2 regions of the Leptolyngbya sp. DQ-M1 genome follow, and region 2 is predicted to be linked to the other one. Evidence: riboswitches for the same ligand, from Rfam matches in the RefSeq annotation. Region 2 holds a riboswitch; the other holds the start of a gene.

The links. A riboswitch is a leader RNA that binds a small molecule or an ion and turns the genes downstream of it on or off. The one in region 2 is predicted to bind cyclic di-AMP.
Region 1: linked by a shared signal. The riboswitch ahead of ntrB (nitrate ABC transporter permease) and the one ahead of NC981_RS02495 (universal stress protein) in region 2 are both predicted to bind cyclic di-AMP.

The regions. Positions count from the first base shown of each region.
Region 1 is NZ_JAMPLJ010000008.1:30,995-39,106, reverse strand. Features, by position in the region: gene ctpB (carboxyl-terminal processing protease CtpB) at 1-131, shown strand, start outside; gene NC981_RS20900 (Uma2 family endonuclease) at 231-875, opposite strand; gene NC981_RS20895 (nitrate ABC transporter ATP-binding protein) at 947-1,771, opposite strand; gene NC981_RS20890 (CmpA/NrtA family ABC transporter substrate-binding protein) at 1,798-3,192, opposite strand; gene ntrB (nitrate ABC transporter permease) at 3,203-4,051, opposite strand; cyclic di-AMP (ydaO/yuaA leader) riboswitch at 4,071-4,228, opposite strand; gene NC981_RS20880 (hypothetical protein) at 4,419-5,261, shown strand; gene NC981_RS20875 (DUF1350 family protein) at 5,353-6,339, shown strand; gene argS (arginine--tRNA ligase) at 6,318-8,084, opposite strand.
Region 2 is NZ_JAMPLJ010000001.1:505,347-513,458, forward strand. Features, by position in the region: gene NC981_RS02480 (HAD-IB family phosphatase) at 1-466, opposite strand, end outside; gene NC981_RS02485 (CHAD domain-containing protein) at 640-1,605, shown strand; gene NC981_RS02490 (hypothetical protein) at 1,668-2,009, shown strand; gene NC981_RS02495 (universal stress protein) at 2,049-2,684, opposite strand; cyclic di-AMP (ydaO/yuaA leader) riboswitch at 2,787-2,910, opposite strand; gene NC981_RS02500 (DMT family transporter) at 3,329-4,225, opposite strand; gene NC981_RS02505 (NAD(P)/FAD-dependent oxidoreductase) at 4,225-5,724, opposite strand; gene NC981_RS02510 (peptidylprolyl isomerase) at 5,805-6,233, shown strand; gene NC981_RS02515 (glycosyltransferase) at 6,556-8,010, shown strand; gene NC981_RS02520 (Hsp20/alpha crystallin family protein) at 8,062-8,112, opposite strand, start outside.

The DNA.
Region 1 (8,112 bases), on a different contig from region 2:
ATCCGAAGTTGATTGGAACAACCCAAGATCCGCAGTATGCAAGAGCATTAAACCTTCTAGAGCGGACGGCATTCGCGAAACCGGGAGGACAGCAAACCTCACAGCAACCCGCTCCAGCAGGTCGGGAATAGTTCGTGTTGTTGGTTAAATGAAAAAACCGATCGCTTTCTGAGCGATCGGTTTTTTCATTTATACAGGGCGTTCAAGTTCAATAGTCAGTTCAAATCAGCTTATCCTAACTGCGATCGTACCCATTGCCGAAAGGCTTTTAGAGTTTGCCTGCGTCCTTGAGTTTGGCTCTGTTCTAGAAAGTGGGTGAGGTTTTCAGCGATCGCGAAATCGGGGAAGTGAGGACTAACCTGTGCGTCCTGATATTTCCCGTTTTGCAACACGCTAATTCGGAGTTGACCGTCCTCAAATCGCCAAAGTTCTGCTACTCCTAATGCTTGATAAGCCTCCAATCCAGTTTTAGATGTAACATCGACTTCAATTGCTAAGTCTGGAGGAGGATCAACGGTGAGATTCAATCTGCGCTTACCAACCATCACTGCATGATTTTCAATGTAGAAACACTGATCAGGCTCAATGCCTTTTGCCAGATCTTGCCGCTTAAAGGTAGTTGATCCAAAACACTCGTTATCTACGTCAAGTTCTTCGAGCAGAATCTTGACCATATCACCGATGAGTTCCTTATCAACTTCGTGTTCTGGTAAAGGCATCCGAATTTCTAGCACTCCATCACTGTAAGCAATTCGACAGGCACGTTTATCCCCAAGCTCGTCGAGGATCGCTTCAAATTCTTGCCAGTTGACTTCTTGAAGTTGAACCCGTTGACCTGGCTGAACGACCAGTTGACGAAGCTGAAGTGTGACCATGACGATATGCCGCAGAGGAATAGCTTTAGTATATCGGTCTGCCTATCTTTTCTTGTTGCTTAGGTGTTGCGCTAGTCGTCGGATTCAAAATTAGAATCCAGGAAGTTCAGCGCATGGTTTCGCAATTGGTAATACTCTGGTGAATTGCGAAGTTTGGCACGATCGCGCGGGTGTGCAAACGGAACTTCTAAAATTTCGCCGATCGTCGCTTCAGGCCCATTGGTCATCAATACAATCCGATCGCTCATGTAAATCGCTTCATCAACATCATGGGTAATCATGATCACAGCTTGCCGGTGTTGCTCCCAAATTTCTAACACCTGACGCTGAAGTTTGCCGCGTGTTAGGGCATCGAGCGCTCCGAATGGCTCATCCATCAGCAGCATTTTCGGACGAGTCGCCAAGGCTCTGGCAATTCCGACTCGTTGCTTCATCCCGCCGGAAATCTCATCCGGATACTTGTCGGCAGCAGCGGTGAGATTCACCATGGCTAGATGCTCACTCACAATTTGCTTTTTCTCAACGGGAGACGCATCTTTTAGCACTTCATCGATCGCCAACCGAATGTTCTGGCTCACGGTTAACCACGGCAGCAGCGAATACTGTTGAAACACCATCATGCGCTCTGCTCCCGGCTTGCGGATCTCTTTGCCTTCGAGCAATACAGAACCCGAAGTCGATCGCTCTAGTCCCGCAACAATCTTTAGCAACGTGGATTTACCGCAGCCAGAATGACCAATGATCGAAATGTACTCGCGCTCCCCAATCGTTAAATTAATGTCTTTGAGAATCACCGTTTCACGGTCGCCCGTTTTATAAGACTTGTAAAGGTGATTGATTGCGAGAAACGGTGCCTCTGACTGGGTAGGAGCAACGTTTTGAACATCATTAATCATGTTGAACTGAACCATGAGAACCTCTTCTAAGAAAGATAAATGTTTGTCGATCGACTCACACGAATGTCAAAGCTGTTGAGATACCCGACTGGATCGCTCGGATCAAAGGCTTTCTTGTCGATGAACGCTTCAGCAGGTTCGATTTTGTAATCTTCAGCCGGACAAGCAATGCCTAACTCAGCCGCAACTTCTCGATAGATATCAGTGCGCCAAGCCTGTTCTGCAAGTTTGTCCGCGTCTTTGGGAATCTCTTTGATTTGTCCCCAGCGAGCGGCTTGCGTCATGAACCATAGACTGCGCGATCGCCACATGAACGTAGAATGCTCGTTCGCAACTTGCGGAACCTCTTTCGGCATCTTGAAAAACATCGTGGTTGCATCTGATTTAACAATGCGTTGCTTGCCGTCAAAGCCACCATAGTTGTATTCACCCACGATCGCGGGCTTAGTAAACTTCGGTTTCGCTCCGGTGTACGATCGAGCCGAAATAATCTGAGCTACTTCTTCTCGATTTTCATCACAGTAGCGACAAGCTTCGATCATCGCTTTGAGCAAGGCGCGGTAGGTTTTAGGATTCTGATCGATAAACGATTGCATCACCCCGAGTAAGCGATCGGGGTGTCCATTCCAAATCTCACGACCTTGAGCAAACGTGAATCCGATGCCTTCATTTCCAGTAATGGCGCGGGTGTTCCACGGTTCTGCAACCATGTATGCTTCCATTGCTCCAATTCGCACATTCGTCACCATCTGCGGCGGTGGAACAATGATGATGCGAAACTCTTTGAGCGGATCAACTCCGGCTGCTGCTGCAACATAGCGAACGAAGTATTCATAGATGGCAGAACTCAGCACGACTGCCCAAACTCGACGTTCTGAGGGTAAGTCTTCAAAGTAGCGGCGAAAATCTCGTCCGAAGGCTTCTAAATTCCCGTTGTACTCGAACCACGGGCGCAAGCCTGCCTCCCACATAGCGCGATTCATCGTCATCGCATTGCCGTGATGGTGAATCGTCATGCCTGCACACATCGGAGCGTGACGCGCCCCTTCTGCACCCGTTCTGGCATTCGTGACCGCCCCTGCAACGACCGGGGCGGCATCTAATCTGCCAAAGATTACGCCATCTCGCGAGGTTGCCCAGCTTGCTTCACGGCTCAAGCGGACATTCAAGCCATACTTGCGAAAAAAGCCTTTCTCCCAAGCGATCGCAAACGGCGCACAGTCGTTTACTGGAACATAGCCGATCGTTAGGTTTGGTTTCTCAAGTTCACTCGATTTAATGACCGGAGTGATCGACATTGCCGCTTCAGAGAGTTCTTGCGGCGCACGATTCGCATTAATTGCACAAGAGGGTAAGGTAGCTGCGATCGCCGATGCGCCTACTCCTGCAAGAAATTCGCGGCGCGTCCATTGATTCGTCATAATTTTTCCCCTACGAAGCGCGGCGGCGATGTGTAACCCAAGCTTCAATTTGGGCTAAGGCGAGGTCTAACAATAGTCCAGTTAGTCCAATCACTAGCACGGCTAAGAACACTGAACTCAGGTTCAATCGGCTCCATTCATCCCACACAAAGAAACCGATCCCGACTCCGCCTGTGAGCATTTCCACGGCAACAATGACAAGCCAAGCAACGCCTAAGCTAATTCGTAAGCCTGTAAAAATATACGGCAAGCTTGCAGGCAAAACAATCTTGAGTATGCGTCTCCAGCGCGGCATTTCCAACACTCGCGCTACGTCTAAATAGTCTTTAGGAACACTGGCAACTCCCAATGCAGTGTTAATGATCGTTGCCCATAGCGAGGTAATGAAAATTACAAAGATGGCAGAGGGATCAGCCAAGTTAAAAATCGCCAGCGCGATCGGGAGCCAAGCCAGTGGCGATACGGGTTTGAGAATCTGGATTACCGGATTGAGCGCCATCATCGCTTTTTCGGACATTCCAATCAAAAAGCCGATCGGAATGGCAACGATCGCACCCAAACCAAACCCAATCAATACTCGTCTCAAGCTTGCGAGTAACAGCCAACCAATTCCTAGATCGCCAGGGCCTCGACGATAAAACGGATTAAGAATGTAGTCTAAATTTGCTACCAGCGCTTCGGGCGGCGTGGGCATCAGTTCGTGTTTGCTTAGTGCAATGATCCACCACACACCAATCACACCCAGGAAACCGAGCGCCGGATAGAGAATGCGATCGCTCGATAGGATTGGTTTTGTCCGGCGTACCGTAGCCTGAGCTACAGCAGTAAACACTGCCGCTAAATTCAATTGCAGAATCATATGATTTGGTTCTCCAGAGCCAAACTCTCAACGTGCCTACGGAGTTAGCTGACGGGCGAGGACTGAGAGATTGTCCCCTGTTGGCTCGCTTAGAACTTCTAAGTTCACAACAGTAAGCCCCGATTAAACTGGTTCCTCCGCTTCGGAGCAATTGTCCGAATTAGGCGATGCAGACTCGAATCCTAGAACTTTAACATCTCAACACAGATTTGCACCATCCTTCTTTTGAGATAGTGACTAAATCGTAAGCAAAGAAATATTACCCAGGTGGGTACTGTAAAAGCCAGGTTGCTCTTCCACAATTTGAATAGAAAGTCTCAAACAGAGCTAAGAGCCTCTCATATTATTCAATTTGGAGTTTCGCATCATGGAAGTTTCGACCTTTGAATTGCTCGTCAAACGAATTGCTCCCAGAGTAGCATTGCCGCCAGCAGCACAACCCGTTGCTCGTCGCATTGTGCAAGGTTACTTTCTGACGCTTTCTAACTTGGAAACGATCGACTTGAGATATCGCTTAGAGTTCCGCATTAGCTTACCGGATAATCCAGCTCAGGCAGATGCTGTGACTCGCATTCTGGAAGGGAATACCTTCTTGATCTTCGACATTGCTGGATCAAACAATACGCTCTCGTTGACCCGCGTTGGCACAACAGGACGATATATCAGTCAGGAATTTGTGATTCCAGCGCAGAAGACAGCTTCGATCGAGCTGCTTCCTGATGTTGTTCGGTTCGCGTCGCAAGACGATCCAGCCTTGGAAATTCGGGGCTTTGTTTCGCTCTTCTTACCCCGAATCTTTACAGGCACAACGCTTCCAGAACGATTGATCGGTAGACCTCAGAGTCCGCGTCCGGTCAAGGTGTTGCTAAATGCTGAAATTCGCGGTACGTTCTTGCCGAATGATTTCCCCACGAATCCTGCTAGCACTGACTTTGATCAGATCAATTACTCGCTGGCGTTGGCGAGTGGTAAAGCGCTAAATGAGATTGAGTCTGAACCACCGAGAATCTTGGTTCCAGGTAGTTCAGTCGGTCTAGAACTGACACCGGGCGCGGTCAGAATGTCTTCTGCATCCGACAGCGCAGCAGCAGATTTGGGAGCAATGATTGCAGGATTGATGGTCAGCAGCAACGGCAATGGTGCAAATCTAGAGTCGCTGAACCGATCGCTTGCAGAGTTAGACCTTCCTGTCACCATGCGAGGAATGTAATCAAGCATTGGCGTTATCTTCGGGTTTGGTCGTTTGTCCCAAGTGGTTGGCGGTTAGAGATTGCCGTCAACCCTTTCTCTAGAGGTGTAGGATGAGTATTTTTCAATTCAGACCGCTTTGCCATAGTTGGGTAGCATTGCATCCTCATCCCAGAGGTGTCGTTCAGTTTATTGGGGGTGCTTTCTTTGGGTCGTTCCCGACGATCGCCTATCGATATTTGCTGCAACAGATTTTTGAAGCGGGATATACCGTTATTGCTTTACCGTTTCGGTTTAGTTTTCGCCATTGGTCACTCGCGATCGAGCTTTTAGAGGAGCAAAATACGCTGAGACAAGAACTAACAGCGATCGCAAAGCGTCTTAACTATGATTACGAGCTTTACCAGGATAAAACGAATTACTATTGGATCGGACATAGTTTAGGCTGTAAGTACATTGCACTGCTAGAGCTTTTAAGCAGTGAACAATGGCGGCAAGTGTTGTGTTCTTGTGTCGAAGCAAAGCAGATTGAGCAAGTTGAACGAGCGATCGCTCACCTTTCAATAGATTCGGTTTCAATTAAAGGGCAACCCTCATTGCTATTAGCTCCCGACATTTCTGATACTGAAAGTGCAGTTCCGATTCGATTTCTAGCACAGCTGTTAGATAAGTTTAAGCTGGGTGCGTTGCCTACTCGCGTTCAAACTCAGTGCTTGGTCGAGCAGAGTGAGCTATTTAATCTAACGGGGTTAATTTCGTTCGATCGCGATACCATTGCGGGAAGTTTTGCCAACGCACAAAAGCAGCACTTGAGTGAAAATGATGTGCTTTGGTATTTATCCCAACTCAAACAGCGCCACTATCGAGTGCTGTATCGAGAACTTTCAGGTAAACATTTAGAACCTGTTGGAGTTCAAATCGGTGAATGGGTGGTGGATCTTAATCCATTGGATAAGCTTGCGGAACCGATCGCAGGACGCACTCTAGAAAGCGTTGTACTTGAATTTCTCGATCGTCTGCGTCAGAGAGAACAGGGGTTGGAATCTTCCAGTTCCCAGTCTCTCTACGATCGCGCCTCTTACATCCGCTCTAGCACCTGAATTCCCAACAGCGATAGTCCAAGCTTCAATGTTCTGGCTGTCAAGTCACACAGTACCAATCGAGAAGTTCGCGCGGGTTCTTCCGCTTGCAGCACAGGAACGCCTTGATCGCGATCGTAAAACACATTGAATTTCTGACTGAGTTGGAACAGATAGTCACAAAGTCGATTTGGAAATAGTTCTTGCTCTACTTCGGATAGAACAGTGCTGAACTGAAGTAACTGTTTTGCCAAAGTGAGTTCGGTTTCATGTTCTAGCACCATTTGAACATCAGAACCTAGCTGATTGAAGTCAATTCCGCCTTTGCGACTAATCCCTTGAATCCGAGCATAAGCATAAAGCATATAAGGCGCAGTATTGCCTTGAAGCGCAAGCATCTTGTCGTAACTGAAGATATAGTTACTAGTACGGTTTTGGCTCAGATCAGCATACTTCACTGCGCTGATCCCTACTGTTTTTGCAGCATGATTGATAAAGTCTTCGGATTCGTGGCGCTCTTCGGTTGCGAGTCGAGTTTCTAGATCAGTGCGCGATCGTTCCACTGCTTCATCGAGCAAATCCCGCAGTCGAACGGTATCGCCCGATCGTGTCTTCAGCTTCTTCCCATCTTCACCCTGCACCAATCCAAATGGCACATGCACGACTTCAACACTACCCGGAATCCAATCTGCGCGGCGGGCAACCTGAAACACTTGAGCAAAATGATTCGCCTGACCTGCATCAGTGACATAGATTAAGCGATCGGCATGATCCTGCTGCACCCGATAGCGAATCGCAGCTAAATCAGTAGTTGCATAGTTATAGCCACCATCTGACTTCTGAATAATCAAAGGTAATGGATTGCCTTCCCGGTTCGTAAAGCCCTCAAGAAACACGCATTTTGCGCCTTGATCTTCAACCAGTAAGCCTTCCTTCTCCAAGTCTTCGACCACTTGCAGTAATAGTGGATTGTAGAACGACTCTCCTCGCTCTGTAAGTTGAATATCCAGCAAATCATAGATGACCTGAAACTCACGACGCGACTGATCACACAACAATCGCCAAGCTCTCAAAGTATCTTCTGCACCCGACTGCAATCGCACTACTTCTTGCCGCGATTTTTCCTGAAACTCTGGGTCTTCGTCAAACCGTTGCTTCGCTTTCTTATAAAACGCAACTAAATCGCCCAAATCTAAGGCATCGGCTGTCGTCAGGGCTTCGGGTGCAACTTCCCGAAGATAAGTGATCAACATCCCGAACTGTGTTCCCCAATCTCCCACGTGATTGAGACGCAACACATCATGCCCTTGGAATTCTAGAATGCGAGCGATCGAATCCCCAATAATCGTCGATCGCAAATGCCCAACGTGCATTTCTTTCGCAATGTTCGGACTCGAAAAATCCACAACCACTTTCTTTGGATCTTTCACCACCGCAATGCCTAAGCGCGAATCCCCTGCCATTGCACTTAATTGCGCCTGAAGATAAGCAGGCTTCAGCTTCAAATTGATAAATCCAGGGCCTGCAATTTCCGGCGTTTCGCAAAGGTCATCGATCTGCAAATTTTGAACAATTTCTTGCGCGATCGCTCTTGGCTGTTTCCCCAAACGTTTCGCCAGCGACATTGCCACATTCGCCTGATAATCCCCAAACTTCGCATTACTGGTCGGCACCAGCATCGGATCAGTTCCCGCCAGTTCTGCGCCAAATGCCAACACCAAAGCAGCTTCGAGACGATTTTTTAATTCAGAGAATGTAGCAATCATAATTTCTCAACCTGACAACAGCGCAAGT
Region 2 (8,112 bases):
TCGATTGATCCGCGTTATATTTCGCCATAATTTGTGCTTTTGCCACAATTTCTGTCTCACTTTCGTAAGCAGAATGAACCTGTAAAAACTGTTCTCTCGTATCGACTTCCATTGCATGAATCGCATAAATTCGATGGCGGAGCGGATTAAGCACAGATTCAACCATTCCCATTAAACCGCCAGAAATCACGACAAAAGGAATCTCCCTCGACTCAAGAAAATCAAGCAGTTCTAATAAACCAGGGCGAATCGGCTGCGATCGCGTGAACTCGATGATGTCTCCATATCGCGCTGATGGAATCGATTGAATAAACTTTCGGACTCCATCCCGTAAAGTCAGACGTTTCGCATAAATTTCTGGAAGTAAACGCTCTGATAATACAGGTGTAAATTCTCTCAGCATTGCGACAAAGGTTTCTGCCTGGGTAATCGTGCCGTCAAAGTCGCAAAATACAATGCGTTTCATTTTCTTTCCAGGTGATTTCTACTTTTATAGTTTGAGCAAGTCAGTATTTTTTATACTTTTTTTGCGCTAATTTTTGCATTCTGCCTGCAAATCATAAACTAAAGCTAGAGGTTTCTAGATTTGAGCTAATACAAAATTCAAGATGACTGGTAAACCTGTTATGAGAACTCGTTATGAATTTTCAAATAAGATTACCCCAAGAAGCTCTAAGCTATTATGGTCATCGCGCGATCGAAAAGCATTTCCGTAAAGCGATCAAGCACGAAGAGGACGTTTTAGCCGATCGAGACCCAGAAGCACTCCATCAAATGCGAGTGGGGTTAAGACGACTGAGAACTGCAATTCAGGTGTTTGGGTTCGCCGCAGACTTGCCCGAAGCCGCCAGCGAAGCGAGAATTCGCAAATTTGCTCAAGTGCTGGGAGCGGTACGCGATCTAGATGTGCTTCAGCTTGAACTCACTTCGCATACCAGCCTTCCTGCGCGTGAGCAGGACACTTTAAAGGGATCGCTCAAAAAATTGCAGCAGCAGCGATCGCGAGATTTTGATCAACTGCAAAAAACCTTGGAGTCCAAAAAATACGAGGCATTCAAGCAAAGCATGGAGGATTGGTTAGCATGGCCGCAGTTCAGCGCGATCGCCCAGTTGCCCATTCGAGAAGTTTTGCCTGATATTCTCTTGCCCTTGATTAGCGGCATTTTGCTACATCCCGCTTGGCTGATCGGCGTTGAATTCGAGTCCGAGCCTGATCGAAAAGTCTTTGCACCCATTACGCCTGAATCTATTCGAGAGCAGCTAAAGCAAGACGAACTTCTGCACGATTTACGCAAGCAGATGAAGCGATTGCGCTATCAAACTGAGCTATTCACCGATTTCTATGGCAAAGGATACGAGTTTCAGGTGGATGAATTTAAGCAAATTCAAGAAGTTTTAGGACAGATTCAAGACAGCGTTATATTGCAATCTTTTCTAAACAAACATTTGAATGATTCGATCGAGAAACTTTGCCCCACTTTCTCAGGTCGGCTCGATCAAAGAATGGCAATCGCTTGGAAAGAATGGCGATCGTTGCAAGAAAAATATTTAGATGTCGATTTTCGGATTCAACTGCGTCAGCTCGTTTTGCAACCCAAATCTTAACCAGCCAAAATCCTAACAAGCAGCGTGGGAATTCTTAGCATATCGTCTCTCACGCTGCTGGTATGCGTACTTTCTTGCGGCTATTCGGTTTAGGTCTAATTATTCTTGGAATCTACTTCTTAGGACAAAAAATTATTTTCACCACTGGCGGTTATGGCTATTGGTGGCAGGGAATCGCAGCAAACGCTTCTATCGCATCCTTAGTTGCCGGAATCTTGATGCTGATCTTTCTTCCAAGACGTGATCGAAGACTAGGCTGGGTACCGATAATCCTCGGAATTACCTTCGTTTTCTTCAATAGTCGAGCCATTCTGAATCCCACGAGTCTTTGGCAGTTTCTGGTTTCGTTCGTTTCGATCGCGATTGGCTATCGAATGCTAATTACAGGACAATCGCCCCTTTAAAGTCTAGATCGCAGCAGATCGTCGATCTGCTGCACTTTTTTATTCGCCTTCTAACACCGACGGAATCCCCAACACAGGACAGGGGAACGACTTGCCCAGTTGCTTCACCAAGGGATGATCCGGGGCATCACAGCCCAGAATCAGCAGCGATGCGCTTTCCGCCGCCACAACCTCTTTTAGCTCTTTCGCAACCACACCAAACCGCAGATGCGTTTTGAGCGACCCGCGCCACTCTTCCGCCATACATCGAGCATTCCACAGAATACGATCGGCTTGTTCAAACAATTCCGCCGCACCGAACTGCGCTTTTGTCGCGGTTTCTAGCTCCGCGATCGCCGTTCGACTGGTGCGCCATTCGCCTTCGGCTTTTGCTGCGGCTTTACGCTTTGCACCCGATTCAAACACTGGAATCCGCTTCATCATACCGTCTTCAACCACGTACACCACTTGAACCGTGACTTGTTTTCCGGTTGCTAAGCGAGTTTGATGAGCGATCCAGAGCGTCAAATCCAATGCGGTCTGGCTCCTAGGTGAATTTGAGTAACCAACGACGAGATTAATTCCCGAATCTGCTGCACCGCTTGGGGCTTTTGCAGGAATTAAAACCATTTTCTGGACAAGATCAGTACGTCCGAGCGTTCCTTGGAGCCGTACCAGCATCGAATGAATGTTCATGAGTGCAACCTCTCTTAACTACAAAAGCGAGAGGTGGGTGAGGGAGTTGTCCCGATCGCAAACGATCGAGTTAGTTTAGGAAACTCAGAGTTAAACACTGAGTCATCCTCCCAATGCCGACGGAGTTAGCTGACGGGCTAAGACTGGAAGGTGTCTTTCTCAGACGGGTGTTTGAGATTCGCCCCAAAAATTGGTTCCTCCGCTTTGAATTTGGTCAGATTACTGTTCTACCAAACTCAGATTAGGCGACCCACAGATTAGCTTCCCTAGATGTTGACGAAATGTAGGCATAACAACCTTGGCTGTTTCACAAATAATTGGGAACCCAAAAGAATCAGGAACACTGGCTCAAGTCGTTGTTAGTTAATTTATTACAGGTGAAAGCGATAGAACTGCTACTTGCAAAACAAAAGTGAGGCATTAACTAATCCAGCCCCCGTAGCAAGCCCCCCTTCCAATTGTATCAGTCGCTCCTAAAAATCCTGTGCTTCTTTAAAGTCTGTATTCTCATTGACTGAAAAAATCTAATTTCAATTATTAGTTTCTGCTATCGAAACCTCAATCTCCATCCATCTCCAGGATTAAATTGTCGCGATCGCTACACTTTAATAATTGGGTTAACTGTGGAGAAGTTCTATACATTACTAGCGATGGAATAATAAAGCCACTCCCAAAAGAGAAATGAGAACGCCGAAAAACGATCGCAGACTGATCCGATCGCCCATTGCCCAACTAATAGGAAGAACAAACAGGGGACTGGTACTGCTGAGTGCTTGAGCAATCCCCGTGGTGGCAAATTTCAGCGAGGTTTGCTGGAGCCAGATACCGAGATAGGTGCTGATAAAAGCAGTTCCGGCGATTACCACAAGCAAACGACGATCTTTTAGGGGTTTGATCATTTCGCTAATTTGGTGCTGTAGAAGTATCCAGATCAACAGCGCGATCGTGCCCCCGATTAACCGAATTAAGGTACTCCACAAAGAATCAATATCGGTATGAATCAGCGCAGATCTCGATAACACTGCCCCCGCCGCTTGCCCGATCGCCGCAAGCAGTCCGTACAAACTTCCTTGTAGGGGGCGAAAGTTCTCATGCCTGTCCGAAACCCGTTCCAAAATCACCCAAACGACCCCAGCGATCGTCAGTCCGATTCCGAGCCAGGCGGCGACAGATAAGCGTTCCTGAAGAAAGATCAAGGCAAGAATCGCAGAGAGTGGCGGGGCGAGGGTTTCAAACAATAAAGTGTGTCGTGCCCCGATACAGTTGAGCGCTTTGAAATAGGCGGTATCTCCGAATCCGATGCCGATTACGCCACTGAGAAACAAGAGAAAAAATGAGGCAGGATCGATCGCCGGAAAGGATTGTCCTGTGAACAAAAAGGTGAGACCGAGCAGCACGATCGCGATCCAGCCTTTTGTAAAATTCAACGCTAAAGGAGTAATCTGCCGTCCGACTCCGGTGTAGACGATCGAGCCGCACGCCCAAATCAATGCAGCAGCGAGCGCGGCAAGTTCACCCCGAAACTGTAGAAAAAAAGACATCAAAGCAAGTCAACCAATTCGAGAGTTTGAGCCGGATCGACCAGAGTATTGGCACAGAGAATCCCAGAAGCCGCCACCGCAGGCACTCCAATTCCCGGCATGGTGCTGTCTCCAACGCGGTAGAGGTTTTCGATCGGCGTGTGACAACTCGGAAATAATCCCTGTCCTGCTGGAATTCCCGCTCCATAGGTTCCTTGATATCGTCGCAAATATCGCGCATGAGTCAGCGGCGTTCCAACCAGTTCTAGAACAATTCGGTCTTTGAGATCCGGGATGACTCGCTCAACCGCTCGGTAAAGTGGCTGCGATCGTGCCCATTTTTTCTGTTCGTATTCGGCATTGCGTGTCCAATCTGCGAAGGGTTCTAAGGTATACGTATGAACCACATGATGACCGGATGGCGCTAGATTTTCATCCCAAACCGAGGGAATGGAAATCATGCAGGTATTCCCAGGAGTCGTGATGTCGCGATCGTCATGCACAACCACATGATGTCCAGTGAGATGCTGTAATCCGTCTGCTCGAATGCCCAGATGCAAGTGCATAAAGCTATCGATCGCAGGCGTAGCCAGCGCATTTTTACGGTAGGAAGTAGGAAGATCTGTCGGCTCTAAAAGCTGAGCATAAGTATCCCAAACACTCGCATTAGAAATGACGATCGCGGCTGATAATGTCTCACCGTTTCGCAGCCGCACTCCCCGAACTTTGCCTGATTCCACCAGAATTTTTTCGACGTGAGTTCCAAGCCGCAATGTCCCGCCCCATTTTTTCAGTCCACGAACCAGTGCATCAACGATCGCTCCACTGCCCCCGATCGGGTAATCAATCACGGAGTTTGTTCGCTCGCCAAACATAAACGCCACTTCAGGCGCGATCGTTCCATGTGCCTTCAGTCCCGACAGCAAAAAACACTCTAAATCGATCAACCGCCGCACCCACGGATCACGAACGGTTTGATCCATCAAATCCCCAACTGAAGCTTGGATCATTGGTAGATTTGGCAACATCTTCAGCAGCGATGGAAGATAGCGACTCAGCAAGATCGGAGCTAATTTCCAATCGCTCCGGAGTGCCAGCGTGGGAATTTCTCGCAACCCTGCGTACAGTTTGAGAAATCGCTTTTCGAGTTCGATCAGTTCGATCGCACCCTGCGGAGAAATTTGGGACACCGTCGATCGATATTTCTCTAGATTGCCGTAAACCGGGAGTGTCGCGTCCGGGAAGTGATAATGCCCGAACGGATCATAAGGAACCGCTTCCACCGATTCCCCTAAGACAGCCAAGACTTGGCGCAAGGGATTCACAGAGCTTGAATCGCTTAATCCACAGTAAAACGATGCGCCGGAATCAAAGTGAAACCCCTGCCGCGAAAAGCTATGCACCGCGCCTCCTGGAATGGTATGGCTTTCACACACCAGCACCGACTTGCCGTAACGCGCCAAAAGTGCACCTGCAACCAATCCCCCGATTCCGCTTCCAACTACAATCACATCTTGCATCGTTTCTTGACTCTACCTTAAGAGTTCTGTCATCTCTAACCATTATTGCTAGAGTGAATTGACGCTACAAAAATTTCACTATGACACAAGCAAAATTAGGGGACACCGTCCGCGTTCACTATACAGGCAAACTCGATGATGGCACGGTATTCGATTCCTCAGCCAACGGCGAACCGTTGGAGTTTACGATCGGAGACGGCAACATTATCCCCGGCTTTGAAAAAGCGGTCGTGGGCATGAGTCCGGGAGATGCGAAAACCGAAGTCATTCCCGCTGAGCAAGCGTATGGCGAACATCGCGAAGAAATGGTCGTTGTGGTCGATCGTGCTCAGATGCCGCCAGAAATGCAGCCTGAAATCGGGCAGCAGCTAGAAATTCGGCAACCCTCCGGAGAAACCATCCCAGTCGTGGTGACAGATGTTTCGGAAGCAGATATTACGCTAGATGCAAACCATCCTTTAGCAGGAGAAGACTTAGTTTTTGATATTCAATTAGTCGAAATAGATTAATAAAACTGATTAATCGAGAAATAATGGGCTTTGTGGCGAAAAATGTTGTTCACAAAGCCTTTTTATTTGTCAAAATTCCGTAATCTGTGTGAATTCAGATGAAGCTCGATCTTGAGCTAGATTTCTCTATCTAAAAAGAGAAGTCTGTGTTCAGTCCGCTCTGTTGTTAAGCAGTGCTGCTTATCTCTTAAATCTTGAAAGGGATAAATAGCGCGGGTTTAAGCCAATAAGTGGTCAAATTCACACAGAGATGAGTTTGACAACTTCTGTAACACGTGGTTTCTATCTATGAAGAAGCTCTTCTGGTCTTTAATCAACTACTATGCGTAAGGGACTGCTGCACAAGCCCGTTGTCTTCTTCGGACCTATCCTCGACAAAATTCTTCTGACTCATTTTGTCGTGATTGGTCTACCGACAGCGCTGTACTACTACATTTTGGAGAATGGATGGGATCTTTCCTTTCTTCACGTTCTGATTCCGATATTGTACCTAGTGACTTCGATCGTGGTAGTTGGGGAAGCGCTGTCCACAGCAATCACGTATCGTCGCGGACATATCGCCAAGGTACCAAAGTTCGGGATTGTGCAGAGATTCATGCGCTCTCCTCGCACTCAGCCCCTTTACCCGTTGCTCGGAGCTACAGTTGATGTCCCCAAATGCTCGCTAATTGTGGCGGCGTATTTGCCGAACGAACAGCAGATTATTCTAGAAACGCTGGAGTATATCTTAAAGACGATCGAGCGTCCCGAAGCAGGCTTAGAGGTGATTCTGGCATACAATCGACCAGAACGTTTACCGATTGAAGACCGCTTAGAGCAACTGGCTGAGCAGCATCCAGAGCTTCAACTACTTTGTGTCGAAGGCAGTCGATCAAAAGCGCAGAATATTAACGCAGCCTTAGAAATCGTGACCGGAGAAGTGACTGGGATCTTAGATGCAGATCACCATCCAAATCCAGATTGTTTTACTCGCGCTTGGCGCTGGCTCTCGAACTATCGCTATAGCGCTGTGCAGGGGCGCAACGTAATTCGCAATCGGGGTTTTAACTTCATGACGCGGATGATTGCGGTCGAGTTTGAGTGTATCTATGGAGTCAGCCATCCGGCAAAATCGCTGCTAGTCGATACGGGTGTGTTTTGTGGCGCAAATGGATACTGGAGAACTTCGGTGCTGAAGCACATCGGATTTAGCTCGCGAATGTTGACTGAAGATATCGATGCAAGTTTTAGAACCTTGCTGAGCGGACACAACATCGTGCATGATCCGACGATCGTTGTGACGGAACTCGCGCCTGTAGATGTAAGAGCTTTCTGGTTCCAGCGCAAGCGGTGGGCACAAGGTTGGTTAGAAGTCACTTTGAAATATCAAGCCGTGATTGTACGATCGCTGCGTTTAGACAGTTGGCAGAAAGCCTATTGGACGCTGCTGCTGGTATATAGTGCAGGCTTTCACTTCATTGCACTGCAAGCGTTTCCAATGGCGTTTAGCTTAACGCTCACAGGCTCACAGGCGCCGGATATTGCTCCAGAATATATTTGGGCAATGACCCTATTGACCTTGGCGAGTGGCCCACTACAAACGCTGGCGGCTTGGCTCGTGAGAACTGATGTAATCAAACACTCTGCCAAAGATTTCTGGATTTACTGCTTGTTTATCCCGTTCTACTGTGTGTTTAAAAGCGTGATCGCAATTACGGCAATTTATGATCACATTGTTGGCAATACGGAATGGATTGTGACTCGTCGATCAACCGATGCCCTGCCGGAAGCCAAATAAAGAAGGGAACCGCAATTGCGGTTCCCTTAAATTCATAACGAGACAGCCAGACTATGCTTGAGGCGCTTCAGTTCCAGCTTCAAGCGCTCCACCAGTGTCAGC